Shumkonia mesophila: one gene and its partner. The protein of the gene in region 1 interacts with the protein of each later gene in a pairwise test. Links are inferred from orthologs where the notes say so. Each region holds a gene or a part of one and is shown on either strand. Other genes may lie near its edges.

Region 1 (6,539 bases):
GGGTGCTGCCGGTGGCCGCCTATTGCAATGGTCCCTACGGGCTCAAGGGGATCTATGTCGGCGTGCCGGTTGTGCTGGGCGCCGGCGGCGTCGAGAAGATCATCGAAATCGACCTCAAGGCGGACGAGAAGAAGGCCTTCGACGCCTCGGTGGCCAGCGTCAACAAGCTGCTCAAGGCGACCAAGGCCCTGCTCAAAATGTAGGGGACTTGCGGAGGCCGCTTTCGGCGACGGGGGCGGCATCCCTTTGCGAAGGACTGGGCGGGGGTAGTCAACGACGGTGGGCGACCCCATCTTGTGGGGTGCCCCACCCGGGGCGAGGCTGCCCCCTGATCCGAACGGAGGGAGAGGGCGCGGCGGTAAACTGCGCCTTCGAGGAACCATGTCGTCGACTGCTGACTCCTTCATCAATCCGCTGAACGCCGAATTCGTCGCCGATCTTTTTACCCGCTATCTGGAGAACCCCAACTCGGTCGATCCCAGTTGGGTCGCCTTCTTTGGCGACCTGGAGGAGGACGGCCGCGCCGTCGCCCAGGCGATCAGAGGGGCGAGCTGGACGCCACGGCCGGTTGGCAACGGCGGCAATGGGGGCAACGGCGGCGGTGCCGCCATTTTCGCGGCGCCGGCGGTGGCGGCCGCCGAGGGGCGGCTCGACGCCGGCCAGGTGCGGGCGGCGACGCTCGATTCGATCCGCGCGCTGATGCTGATCCGCAGCTACCGGGTGCGCGGCCACCTGATCGCGCGCTTCGACCCGCTGGGGCTGGAAGGCCAGACCTTCCATCCCGAGCTGGAGCCCAAAAGTTATGGTTTTGCCGAGTCCGACATGGACCGGCCGATCTTCATCGACTACGTGCTAGGCCTCGAAACGGCCACCATGCGCGAGATCCTGCGCGTGGTGCGCGAAACCTACTGCGGCTCCATCGGCGTCGAGTTCATGCACATCCAGGACCCCGACGAGAAGGCCTGGATCCAGCGCCGCATCGAGAGCATCCACAACCAGACCCAGTTCACGCTGCGCGGCAAGCGCGCCATCCACGAGCGCCTGGTCGAGGCCGAAGGGTTCGAACACATCCTCCACCTCAAATACGCCGGCACCAAGCGCTTCGGGCTGGACGGCGCCGAGGCGATGATCCCGGCCATCGAGCAGATCCTCAAGCGCGGCGGCCAGCTGGGCATCCGCGAGGTGGTGCTGGGCATGCCCCATCGCGGCCGCCTCAACGTGCTGGCCAACGTCATGCACAAGCCCTACGTCGCCATCTTCTCGGAATTCCAGGGCCATGCCTCGAAGCCCGAGGACGTCCAGGGCTCGGGCGACGTCAAATACCACCTCGGCACCTCGACGGACCGCGTCTTCGACGGCAATTCCGTGCACCTGTCCTTGTGCGCCAACCCCTCGCACCTGGAAGCGGTCAACCCGGTGGTGGTCGGCAAGGTCAGGGCCAAGCAGACCGAGCGCGGCGACCGCGAGCGGGGCCAGATCATGGGCCTGCTTCTGCATGGCGACGCCGCCTTCGCCGGCCAGGGCCTGGTCGCCGAGACGCTGTGCCTTTCGGAACTCAAGGGCTACACCACCGGCGGCACCATCCATTTCATCGTCAACAACCAGATCGGCTTCACCACCAGCCCCAGCTTTTCGCGCTCGTCGCCCTATCCGTCCGACGTCGCCAAGATGGTCCAGGCGCCGATCTTCCACGTCAACGGCGACGACCCCGAGGCGGTGGTCCACGTGGCGCGCATCGCCACCGAGTTCCGCCAGGAGTTCAACCGCGACGTTGTCATCGACATGTTCTGCTACCGCCGCCACGGCCACAACGAGGCGGACGAGCCGGCCTTCACCCAGCCGATCATGTACAAGGCCATCGGCGGGCATCCGACGACCCGGCAGATTTATGCCGCCAAGCTGGTCCGCGAGGGCGTGCTGAAGGACGAGGAGGCCGAGGCCCAGGTGGCCGATTTCACCCGGCGGCTGGAGGCCGAATTCGACGCCGCCCAGACCTACAAGCCCAACAAGGCGGACTGGTTCGAGGGCCGCTGGCAGGGCCTGGTCAACATGGAGGGCGAGGACGAGTTCCGCGAGGAGGACACCTCGGTCGATCTCAAGACCCTGCGCGAGGTCGGCGGCGCCCTTGGCCAGCCGCCCGAACACTTCGCGGTCAATCCCAAGATCCTGCGCCAGCTTGCCGCCAAGCGCCAGATGGTCGAAACCGGCCAGGGCATCGACTGGTCGACCGCCGAGGCCCTGGCCTTCGGCTCGCTGCTCGTCGAAGGCAAGCCGGTCCGTCTGTCGGGCCAGGATTCCGGACGCGGCACCTTTTCCCAGCGCCACGCCGTTCTCGTCGATCAGGAAAACGAGGAGCGCTACGTGCCCCTCAACCACATCCGCGACGAGCAGGCCCGTTTCGAGGTCTTGGACAGCCCGCTTTCCGAGGCCTCGGTCCTGGGCTTCGAATACGGCTATTCGCTGGCCGAGCCCCACTCGCTGGTGATGTGGGAGGCCCAGTTCGGCGATTTCGCCAACGGCGCCCAGGTCATCATCGACCAGTTCATCTCGTCGGGCGAATCGAAGTGGCTGCGCCTGTGCGGGCTGGTCATGCTGCTGCCGCACGGCTACGAGGGGCAGGGGCCGGAACATTCTTCGGCCCGGCCCGAACGCTATCTGCAGCTGTGCGCCGAGAACAACATGCAGGTCGTCAACTGCACGACGCCGGCCAACTATTTCCACGTGCTGCGCCGCCAGCTGCACCGCAACTTCCGCAAGCCGCTGGTGATCTGCACGCCGAAATCGCTGCTGCGCCACAAGCTGGCGGTCTCGGCGCTGGCCGACATGGGGCCGGGCAGCCGCTTTCGCCGGGTGCTTCCCGAGTCCGAACCGCTGGTCGCCGACGACAAGGTGCGCCGCCTCGTGCTGTGCACCGGCAAGGTCTATTACGACCTGTTGCAGGCGCGCCGCGAGGCCAAGATCGACGACGTTGCCCTGGTGCGGATCGAGCAGCTCTACCCGTGGCCGCGCCAGACGGTGGTCAACCAGCTGACCCGCTACGCCAACGCCGAGGTGGTGTGGTGCCAGGAGGAGCCGGCCAACATGGGGGCGTGGAGCTTCGTCTTCCCCAAGCTGGTCTGCATCCACGAGGAGCTGGAGCGCCGGCAGGCGCTGCCGGTTTACGTCGGGCGCGCCGAGGCGGCGTCGCCGGCCACCGGGCTGCACAAGATCCACGTCAAGGAGCAGGCCGCGGTGGTGGAACGGGCCCTGTCGGCCGAACCGCTGGCGGGTCGCCGCGATGGGGCCAAAAAGAAGGGCAAGGGGGCTTAACGGCCGTCGACGATTTTCGATCGCCCCGTTCGCCGGTCGGGCGGGGCGGCCAAATGCATAGTGAGCAAGAGTATAGGGGAAGTCATGGCGACTGAGATCAAGGTGCCGACGCTGGGGGAATCCGTCACCGAAGCCACGGTCAGCAAATGGTTCAAGGAGGTCGGCGATCCGGTTGCCGCCGACGAGCCGCTGCTGGAGCTTGAAACCGACAAGGTGACGCTGGAAGTCAACGCACCGGCTGCCGGCACGCTTTCCGAGATCGTCGTCGCGGCGGGTTCCGACGTCGAGGTGGGCGCGCTGCTCGGCACCATCGCCGAGGGTGCCGCCGCGGCCAGGGGGGCCAAGCCGGCCGCCGCCAAGGCGCCGCCGCCGGCCAAGGCCGAGCCGGCCCCGGCGCCCCGGCCGCAACCGGCCCCGGTGCCCGCTGCCGCAGAGGCGGCCCTGGCCCCGGCGGTGCGCAAGCTGATCGAGGAGAGCGGCCTTAATCCCGCCGCCATCCCGGCCACCGGCAAGGACGGCCGGCTGACCAAAGGCGACGTCCTGGCCTACCTGGAGGTCCGCAAGGAAGCCCCGGCCGCGCCGGCGCCGAAGCCGGCCGCCGCGCCCGCCGCGCCCGCCGCCAAGGCTCCGGCCGCCGCGCCGGCCCCGGCCGCGGGCGGCGCCCAGTTCCCGCCGCGCCCGGCCGGTCCGCGCGAGGAGAGGGTGCGCATGACCCGCCTGCGCAAGCGCATCGCCGAGAACCTCAAGGCCTCGCAGAACACGGCGGCGACGCTGACCACCTACAACGAGGCCGACATGAGCGCGGTGATGGCGCTGCGCGATCAGGTGAAGGACGTCTTCGAGAAGCGGCACGGCGTGCGCCTGGGCTTCATGTCCTTCTTCATCAAGGCCTGCGTCACCGCGCTGCGCGAGTTCCCGGTGGTCAACGCCGCCATCGACGGCGACGAGATCGTCTATAAGAACCACTACGACATCGGCGTCGCCGTCGGCCTGCAGGAAGGCCTGGTGGTGCCGGTGGTGCGCGACGCCGATGCGCTGTCCTTCGCCCAGATCGAGGCCACCATCGCCAGCCTGGCCAAGAAGGCCCGCGACGGCGCGCTCAGCCTGGACGAGTTGCAGGGCGGCACCTTCACCATCTCGAATGCCGGCGTTTACGGCTCGCTCAACTCGATGCCGATCCTCAACCTGCCGCAGTCCGCCGTGCTCGGCATGCACAAGATCCAGCAGCGTCCGGTGGTGCTCGCCGACGGTTCGATCGTGGCCAAGCCGATGATGTACCTGGCGCTCTCCTACGACCATCGGCTGATCGACGGCCGCCAGGCGGTGTCGTTCCTGGTGCGGGTCAAGGACTGCATCGAAAACCCGACGCGCATCATGCTGGACGTTTAAACCGCCTTTGTATTGTCTCGTCACTCCCGCGCAAGCGGGAGTCCAGTCCCGACCGTCGTCCTGGATTCCCGCCTGCGCGGGAATGACGGGAGGGAAAAGGGGAACGGTCTCATGAGTGAAACAGCGTTCGATCTCATCGTCATCGGCGGCGGGCCGGGCGGCTATGTTGCCGCCATCCGCGCCGCCCAGCTTGGGCTTTCCGTCGCCTGCGTGGAGAAGCGGGCCAGCCTGGGGGGCACCTGCCTCAACGTCGGCTGCATCCCCTCGAAGGCGCTGCTGCAATCCTCCCACCACTACGCGATGGCTGCGGAAGGTCTCGCTGTTCACGGCGTGAACGCCGGCAAGGTTTCGCTCGATCTCGCGGTCCTGATGAAGCGTAAGGACGCGGTGGTAGCCGAGAACGTCAAGGGCGTCGACTTTCTGTTCAAGAAGAACAAGATCACCCGCGTCGTCGGCGCCGCCAGCCTGAAGGATTCCTCGACCGTCGTCGTCGATCCCGGCAAGGGCGGCAAGAAGCAGACCCTGACGGCCGAGAACATCCTGATCGCCACCGGCTCGGAATCGGCGCCGCTGCCGGGCATCGAGATCGACGAGAAGCGCATCGTCACCTCCACCGGCGCCCTGGCGCTTGACCGCGTGCCGAAGTCGCTGATCGTCATCGGCGCCGGCATCATCGGGCTGGAGCTGGGCTCGGTGTGGCGCCGCCTGGGCGCCCAGGTGACGGTGGTCGAGTTCCTGGATCGCATCCTGCCCGGCCTCGACGGCGAGGTGGCGGCGCAGACCGCCCGCATCCTGAAAAGGCAGGGCCTCGACATCCGGCTCTCCATGAAGGTGACGGGGGCGAAATCGTCCGCCAAGGGCGTGACGCTGACGGCCGAGCCGGTGGCCGGCGGCGGCGCCGAAACGCTCAACGCCGACGTCGTGCTGGTCGCCGTCGGAAGGCGCCCCTATACCGAGGGCCTGGGCCTGGAAAAACTGGGCGTGACGACGGACAAGCGCGGCTTCGTGACGGTGGATGGCGATTTCCAGACCAGCGTGCCCGGCATCTTCGCCATTGGCGACGTCATCGGCGGCCTGATGCTGGCCCACAAGGCCGAGGACGAGGGCGTGGCGGTGGCCGAGATTCTGGCCGGCCAGAAGGGCCATGTGAACTATGCCGCCATCCCCGGCGTCGTCTACACCTGGCCCGAGGTGGCCGGCGTCGGGCGCACCGAAGAGGTGCTGAAGGAAGAAGGCATCGCCTACAAGGTCGGCAAGTTCCCCTTCGCCGCCAATTCGCGGGCCCGCTGCAACGCCGAGACGGAAGGCTTCGTCAAGGTGCTGGCCGACGCCAAGACCGACGCCATCCTGGGGGTGCACATCGTCGGGCCCGAGGCCGGCGACCTCATCCAGGAGGCGGTGATCGCCATGGAATTCGGCGGCTCGGCCGAGGATCTGGCGCGCAGCGCCCACGGCCACCCCGGCCTCGCCGAGGCCCTCAAGGAGGCGGCGCTGGCCGTCGCCGGCCGGGCCATTCACATCTGATCGCCGCCCCCCGGCGGCGGAGAGTCGCCATGCGGCTGCCCGCCAATTTCGAGACCTTCCGGCGCCTCTTCGCCCTCAGCAACTACCGCTTCTACATTGCCGGCATCGCCGCCTCCAACGTCGGCGTGTGGGTGCAGCGCATCGCCATCGGCTGGCTGACCTGGCAATTGACCGAATCCACCGCCTGGCTGGGCGGCATCGCCATCGCCGAGGCGGCGCCGATGATCATTCTCGGCCTGATCGCCGGCACCGTCGTCGATCGCATGGATTACCTCCGGCTGTTGCGCATCACCCAGGCCACCGCGCTCCTCTATTCC
Region 2 (6,004 bases), on another replicon or contig:
AGTGCCGCGCCAGCGCCTTGATGCCCGGGATCTGGCCGCCGTGAGTGTGCCCCGAAAGCTGGAGGTCGACGCCGGCCTCGGCGTGCCGCGCCGCCCCGGGCGGCCGGTGCGCCATCAGGACGACGGGGGCATCCTTGGGCGCCCCGGCCAGCGCCGCGCCGATGTCGGGGGCCGTCAGCGCGAAGCCGAAAGCGGCGGCATCGGTGATGCCGGCCAGTACCAGCGAGCGGCCGTTCTGGCCGATCACCACGTGCTCGTTCATCAGTACGCGCATGCCGAGGTCCTCGAAGGCGGCCATCCAGGCGGCGTGGCCCGAGTAGTATTCGTGGTTGCCGGTGATGGCGAAGACGCCGTGCCGGGCCTTAAGCCCCCTGAGCGGCGCCACGTCGGTGGCGCGCCGGTCGGCCGGGCCGTCGGCCTGATCGCCGGTCAACAGGATGACATCGGGATCGAGCGCGTTGGCCTTCTCCACCACGGCTTCGACCCACGGCGCCGCGAACAGGCGGCTGGCGTGCAGGTCGCTGATCTGCACCAGGTTGAGGCCGTCGAGCTCGGCCGGCAGGCCGGGGATGGCGATGTCGAGGGTGCGCACGTCGGGCACGCGGACGGCCTGCCACACCCCGAACGCCGAGAGGACGAGCGCGGCGACGCCGGCGCCCAAGGCCCAGCCGACGCCGGAAACCGAAATCCCCGCCGAAAGGCCCGCCTTGGCGGCCAGCAGGAGGACGACGGCGGCGAGATCCCTGAGCAGCAGCAACCCCGCCAGCAGAATGAAGGCGCCGAACAGCCAGCCGACGGCGATCAGCACCGGGGCGGGAAGTTCCGGCGAGGCCAAGCTGCCGAAGAACGTGCGCACGACGAGGTGCTGCTGGGAGATCGCCAGCAGGGCCAGCGCCGCCAGCCCCTTCCAGGCCGGACCGACCGGCAGCGGCAGGACGAACCGCCAGGCCACGTAAAGGAAGATGGCGAGGGGAATCACATGGAAGATGATCATGGTGCTCAACGGGACTTTGCGAATGGCCGGTCCCTTCCATCGGTTGGCGGCGGGGGGATGGGCGCGGACAGACGCCCGCCCGAGATAAGCAGATCGGGCGGGGTCTTGTCCATGGCGAGGGTCGGCGCAACGCGCCAACGGCCGGGCACGGAAAAGGGGAGAAGGGGCATCCCCCCGCTCCCTCCGTCCGCGGGAGTCAGGCCGTCAGGCCATTGGGCCGAAGAGGGGACAAGCCCGGATGATGGAGCGGCCAGCCTCGAGGCCGGCGCCGCCGGTGGCCAGCCATTGCACCATCGGACGCGCGCGTTTCGCGTCGCTGGTCGAACGCATCCCAATCCTCCGCTTCTTTTGGATGATGCCCGACCCACGACAGGTCGAGCCCTCCGCACGGGTTGGGCCTTAAGCTAATCCCGCTCGCCCCCGGCTGGCAAACGGGGGAGAGGGAATCGCGCCTACTCTGCCTCGTCCAGCGCGGCGTGGGCGGCGAGCCAGGCTTCCTCGGCGGCCTCCAGCGCGCTTCGCGCCTCGGCCATGGCGATCTGCAGCGCGGTGACGCGCTCGGGCGCCCGCGCATAGGTGGCGGGGTCGGCCAGCTCGGCCTCGAGGCGCTTCTTGCACTCGGTCGCTTCAGCCAGGCGTTTTTCGGCCTGCTGGGCGGCCCGTCTTAGGGGGGCTGCGTCGGCGCGCGCCTGGGCGCGGTTGCGCCTCGCCTCCTTGCGGTCGTTGGCCCCGGCCTCGCCGTCGCCGCGCCGGTTGGCCCGGCGCTGTTCGGCAAGGTGGCGGGCGTAATCCTCGAGGCTGCCCTCGAAGGGGGCGCAGGTGCCGTCCGCCACCAGCCACAGGCGGTCGCACACCAAATCGATCAGGTGGGCATCGTGGCTGACCACGATGACGGCGCCGTCGAAGCCGTTCAGCGCCTCGACCAGGGCCTCCCGGGCGTCGACGTCCAGATGGTTGGTCGGCTCGTCCAAGAGCAGCATGTGCGGGTCGGCCCGGCTCATCATGGCGAACAGCAGGCGGGCCTTTTCGCCGCCGGAGAGCGAGGAAACCTTGACGTCGGCCTTGTCCTGGCCGAAGCCGAAGCGGCCGAGATGGGCGCGCACCGCCGATTCGCGGGCATCCGGCATGAGGGCGGCCAGATGGCTGAAGGCGGTGCCGCCCATGTCCAGCTCCTCGGCCTGGTGCTGGGCGAAATAGCCGATGCGCAGCTTGCCGGGCCGGCGCAGCGTCCCCTCCGTCACGTCGAGCCGGCCGCTCAACAGCTTGACCAGGGTCGACTTGCCGTTGCCGTTGGCGCCGATCAAGGCGATCCGGTCGTCCATGTCGATGCGCAGGTTGAGGCGGGAGAGCACCGGCTTTTCCGGCACGTAGCCGACGGAAACCCCGGTCAACGCGATCAGCGGCGGCGGCATCGGCTCGGGGGCCGGAAACTGGAAGGCGGTGGTGTGCTCCTCGATGACCGCGGCGATCGGCTCCATGCGGGCCAGCATCTTGAGCCGGCTTTGCGCCTGCCGGGCCTTGGTGGCCTTGGCCCGGAAGCGGTCGACGAAGGCCTGGATGCGCTTCTGCTCGGCGACCTGGCGGTCGCGCATCCGGGCCTCGCGCACCAGGTTTTCGCGGCGCACCCGCTCGAAGCGATCGTAGTTGCCGGCATAGCGGGTCAGCGTGCGCTCGCTCAAATGGGCGATTTCCTCGGCGACGCGGTTGAGCAGCCGGCGCTCATGGCTGATCACCAGAAGGGTTCCCGGCCAGGCGGCCAGATAACCCTCCAGCCACAGGGTGGCCTCGAGGTCGAGGTGGTTGGTGGGCTCGTCCAGCAGCAGCAGGTCGGGCCTGGCGAACAGCGCCCCGGCCAGCGCCACGCGCATGCGCCAGCCGCCCGAGAATTCCTGGCAGGGACGAGCCTGGGCCGCCTCGTCGAACCCCAGGCCGGACAGGATGGCGGCGGCCCGGGAGGGCGCGGAATGGGCCTCGATGTCGGTGAGCCGCGTGTGCACCTCGGCGATGCGCAGCGGATCGGCCGTCGTCTCCGCCTCGATCAGCAGGCGGGCCCGTTCCTCGTCGGCGGCCAGCACGGTTTCCAGCAGGCTCGACGGGCCGTCCGGCGCTTCCTGGGCGACGCGGCCCACCCGCGGCCGCCCGGCCAGGGTGACCGACCCGCTGTCGGGGGCCAACTCGCCGGAGATGACTCGAAACAGCGTCGTCTTGCCCGAACCGTTGCGTCCGACCAGGCCCACCTTGTGGCCGGCCGGCACGAACAGGCTGGCACCCTCGAAGAGGACGCGCCCGCCAAGGCGTAGCGTGAGGTCGTTGATCGTCAGCATGGCGGCGTCATAGCACGCCCCGGCCCGCCGGAAAACCACGCCTGTTTCGGCCTATTTTGGGGACACCATACTTAATTCGATTTCATCACTCGCCGCACGAGGGGTAACGTCTTTTGCGAATTAAGTATGGTGTCCCCAAAATAAAAGTATGGTGTCCCCAAAATAAACACCGGCTCCGCCCCACCGGCGGAGAGGGCAGGGTGGCCGCCTTTGCGCCCCCTCGGCGGCGGATGGGACACTTGCGTCGCGCCCACGATCTGTCTATAAGGCGCCGGCTCCGAGGGGAGCCCGATGCCCGCGCCCACGCAAAACGGGAAACCGTCGGGGGGCGGGTCTCTTGAGGGAATGTCAGAGAACAAACGAAGCTATTGGAGGATTTTAGGGCATGGCTGTCGAACGGACTTTGTCCATCATCAAGCCGGACGCCACCCGCCGGAACATCACGGGCCAGATCGTCGCCCGTTTCGAAGAGGCGGGGCTGCGCATCGTCGCCCAGAAGCGCATTCACCTGACCCGCAAGCAGGCGGAAGGCTTCTATGCCGTCCACGCCGAGCGGGCCTTCTTCAACGACCTGTGCGACTACATGTGCTCCGGCCCCATCGTGGTGCAGGTGCTCGAAGGCGACAACGCCATCCAGCGCAACCGCCAGGTGATGGGCGCCACCAACCCGGCCAACGCCGAGGCGGGGACCATCCGCAAGGATCTCGGCGTCAACGTGCAGGAGAATTCCGTGCACGGCTCCGACGCCCCGGAAACGGCGCGCGACGAAATCGCCTATTTCTTCGCGGCGACCGAGCTGGTCGGCTGACCTATTCCGCCGCCGCCCCTTCAAGCGGCACGGCACGTCATCGAAACCCCGTCCCGGGCAACCGGGGCGGGGTTTTCGTTCCCGCGCCACGTCACGCCGTCGCCGAACGCACGCAGTTGCGCCCTGACAGCTTGGCGCTGTAAAGCGCGGAGTCGGCCTGCTGCACCAGATCTTCCGGATTGAGTTGCGCTGACGGCACCAGGCTGGCCACGCCGAGGCTGACGGTGACGATGCCCGTGGGCGCATCCGCGTGCGGCAGGGCCAGCGCCCACACCCCCTGCTGGATGTGGTGGGCGGTTTCCAAGGCGTCGTGCCCGCCGGTATTGGGCAACAGCATGACGAATTCCTCGCCGCCGTAGCGCACCGCCAGTTCCCCGGCCCGCCGCCCCGCCTGGGCCAGCGCCCCGGCCAGCGCCTGCAGGCAGCGGTCACCGGCCGGATGGCCGTAGCGGTCGTTGAACTTCTTGAAGTGGTCGACGTCGAGCATGATCAGGGCCAGCGGCGTGCCGGCGCGTTGTCCGCGTTTCCATTCCTGGGCCAGCATGCCATCGAAGGCGCGGCGGTTGGCGATGCCGGTCAGTCCGTCCGTGTTGCTGAGCGCCTCCAGCCTGGTCTTGGCGTCTTCCAGGGCGGCGGTGCGCTCCTCGACGATGGCTTCAAGCTCGCGGTTGCGCTCGTGCAGGCAATTGATCGGGTAGACCTCGTCGTCGCCGCTTGCCAACAGCTGATAGGGGATGGAGATGCCGCTGTGCGCAATCTTCCACTCCCCGTCTTCACGGCGGAAAACCAGTACCAGCCGCGCCGTCTCCCTGGATAGAATGGAATCGGGGATGGGCAGGTGAATGTGGAAAAAGGCGGTGGTGACGACGACGTCCTCGCTCAAGTCCTGCGTCGAGAGGTCCAGCATCTCGATGCGCAGACGGCCGGGCACCTCTGCGAAGTCCTTGCGGGTGATTCGCGCCCAGTGCTCGCGGTCCTTGACGAGGAAATCGCCGCCGCCGGTGTAGCCGCTGAAATTTTCGCTGAAGCGTTCCGTCAAGAGATCGTCGCGCGCGGCGTACATCTCGATGTACTCATCGAACAGGGAACGGATGAGGTCCTGGCGTTTCTGGCGCATAGGATTGTGATTTAATCGGGATGACCAATAAAACAAACGACAATACTGCCTGAGAATAGCAGTTTTCGCGACGTGGCAGAATTCCAGATGACGCCGATGACGGCCGCCAGGGATCTGCGGCGATGGGATCAAAAGGGAATCGGCAAGCCGGAAGACGAAGATCGGGAACAGATAAAGAATCGAGCAGCCGAAAAACGGCATGGCCGAACGGCTGGTTTCGTCGCGCCAGACGCCGGTCACGGTTTCCGTCTTCCGAAGCCATGGAGACTCGCGCACGGCCTCGCGGCGGTTCAGTACGTCACGACCCGCCGGTAGAGATGCCAGGTCGCATGTCCCAGGACCGGCAAAACGACGGCGAGGCCGACAAAAAGCGGAAGCGCCCCGAGCAACAGGGCGGTCGCGACGACGAGGCCCCAAATCCCCATGGTCAGCGGATTCGCGAGAACGGCGCGGATCGACGTTCTGACCGCCACCGCGACCGGCACGTTGCGATCCAGGATCATCGGGAACGAGACCACGCTCAGCATGAAGACGATGGCGGCGAAGACGAAGCCCACCCCGCAGCCGACGACGATGAGCGCAAAGCCCGCCGGCGTGGTCAGGACGGTGTCGGCGAAGTCGGCCACCGAGTCGGGCAGGGTGCCGATGATCTCGGCATAGAGGACCCAGGCGGCGGCCAGCCAGACGAAATAGAAGAGCATCAGCAGCAGCCCGAGGGCGACGATGCCGCCGAACGCCGGGGAATGGACGACCTCGAGCGC

What was found.
Region 2: the proteins of ODR01_RS00805 (region 1) and ODR01_RS09555 interact in binary tests that used the Escherichia coli proteins (3 or more experiments, as listed by UniProt). The link is inferred for Shumkonia mesophila from one-to-one orthologs.

Annotation. Positions count from the first base shown.
Region 1 is NZ_JAOTID010000001.1:182,370-188,908, reverse strand. The notes cover bases 1-3,509. They hold ODR01_RS00805 (2-oxoglutarate dehydrogenase E1 component), read left to right. Parts: upstream 1-381; coding sequence 382-3,309; downstream 3,310-3,509. Other genes in these bases: odhB (2-oxoglutarate dehydrogenase complex dihydrolipoyllysine-residue succinyltransferase), read left to right, coding at 3,394-3,509; mdh (malate dehydrogenase), read left to right, coding at 1-203. Also shown: more of odhB, read left to right, coding at 3,510-4,698; lpdA (dihydrolipoyl dehydrogenase), read left to right, coding at 4,810-6,222; ODR01_RS00790 (MFS transporter), read left to right, coding at 6,252-6,539. UniProt on the Escherichia coli protein: E1 component of the 2-oxoglutarate dehydrogenase (OGDH) complex which catalyzes the decarboxylation of 2-oxoglutarate, the first step in the conversion of 2-oxoglutarate to succinyl-CoA and CO(2).
Region 2 is NZ_JAOTID010000004.1:279,422-285,425, reverse strand. The notes cover bases 883-3,856. They hold ODR01_RS09555 (ABC-F family ATP-binding cassette domain-containing protein), read right to left. Parts: upstream 3,319-3,856; coding sequence 1,447-3,318; downstream 883-1,446. Other genes in these bases: ndk (nucleoside-diphosphate kinase), read left to right, coding at 3,704-3,856; ODR01_RS09560 (hypothetical protein), read right to left, coding at 1,199-1,324; ODR01_RS09565 (metallophosphoesterase), read right to left, coding at 883-994. In the rest of the region: more of ODR01_RS09565, read right to left, coding at 1-882; more of ndk, read left to right, coding at 3,857-4,126; ODR01_RS09545 (diguanylate cyclase), read right to left, coding at 4,218-5,243; ODR01_RS09540 (DUF2189 domain-containing protein), read right to left, coding at 5,534-6,004. UniProt on the Escherichia coli protein: Genetic data indicate it may be involved in ribosome assembly or function.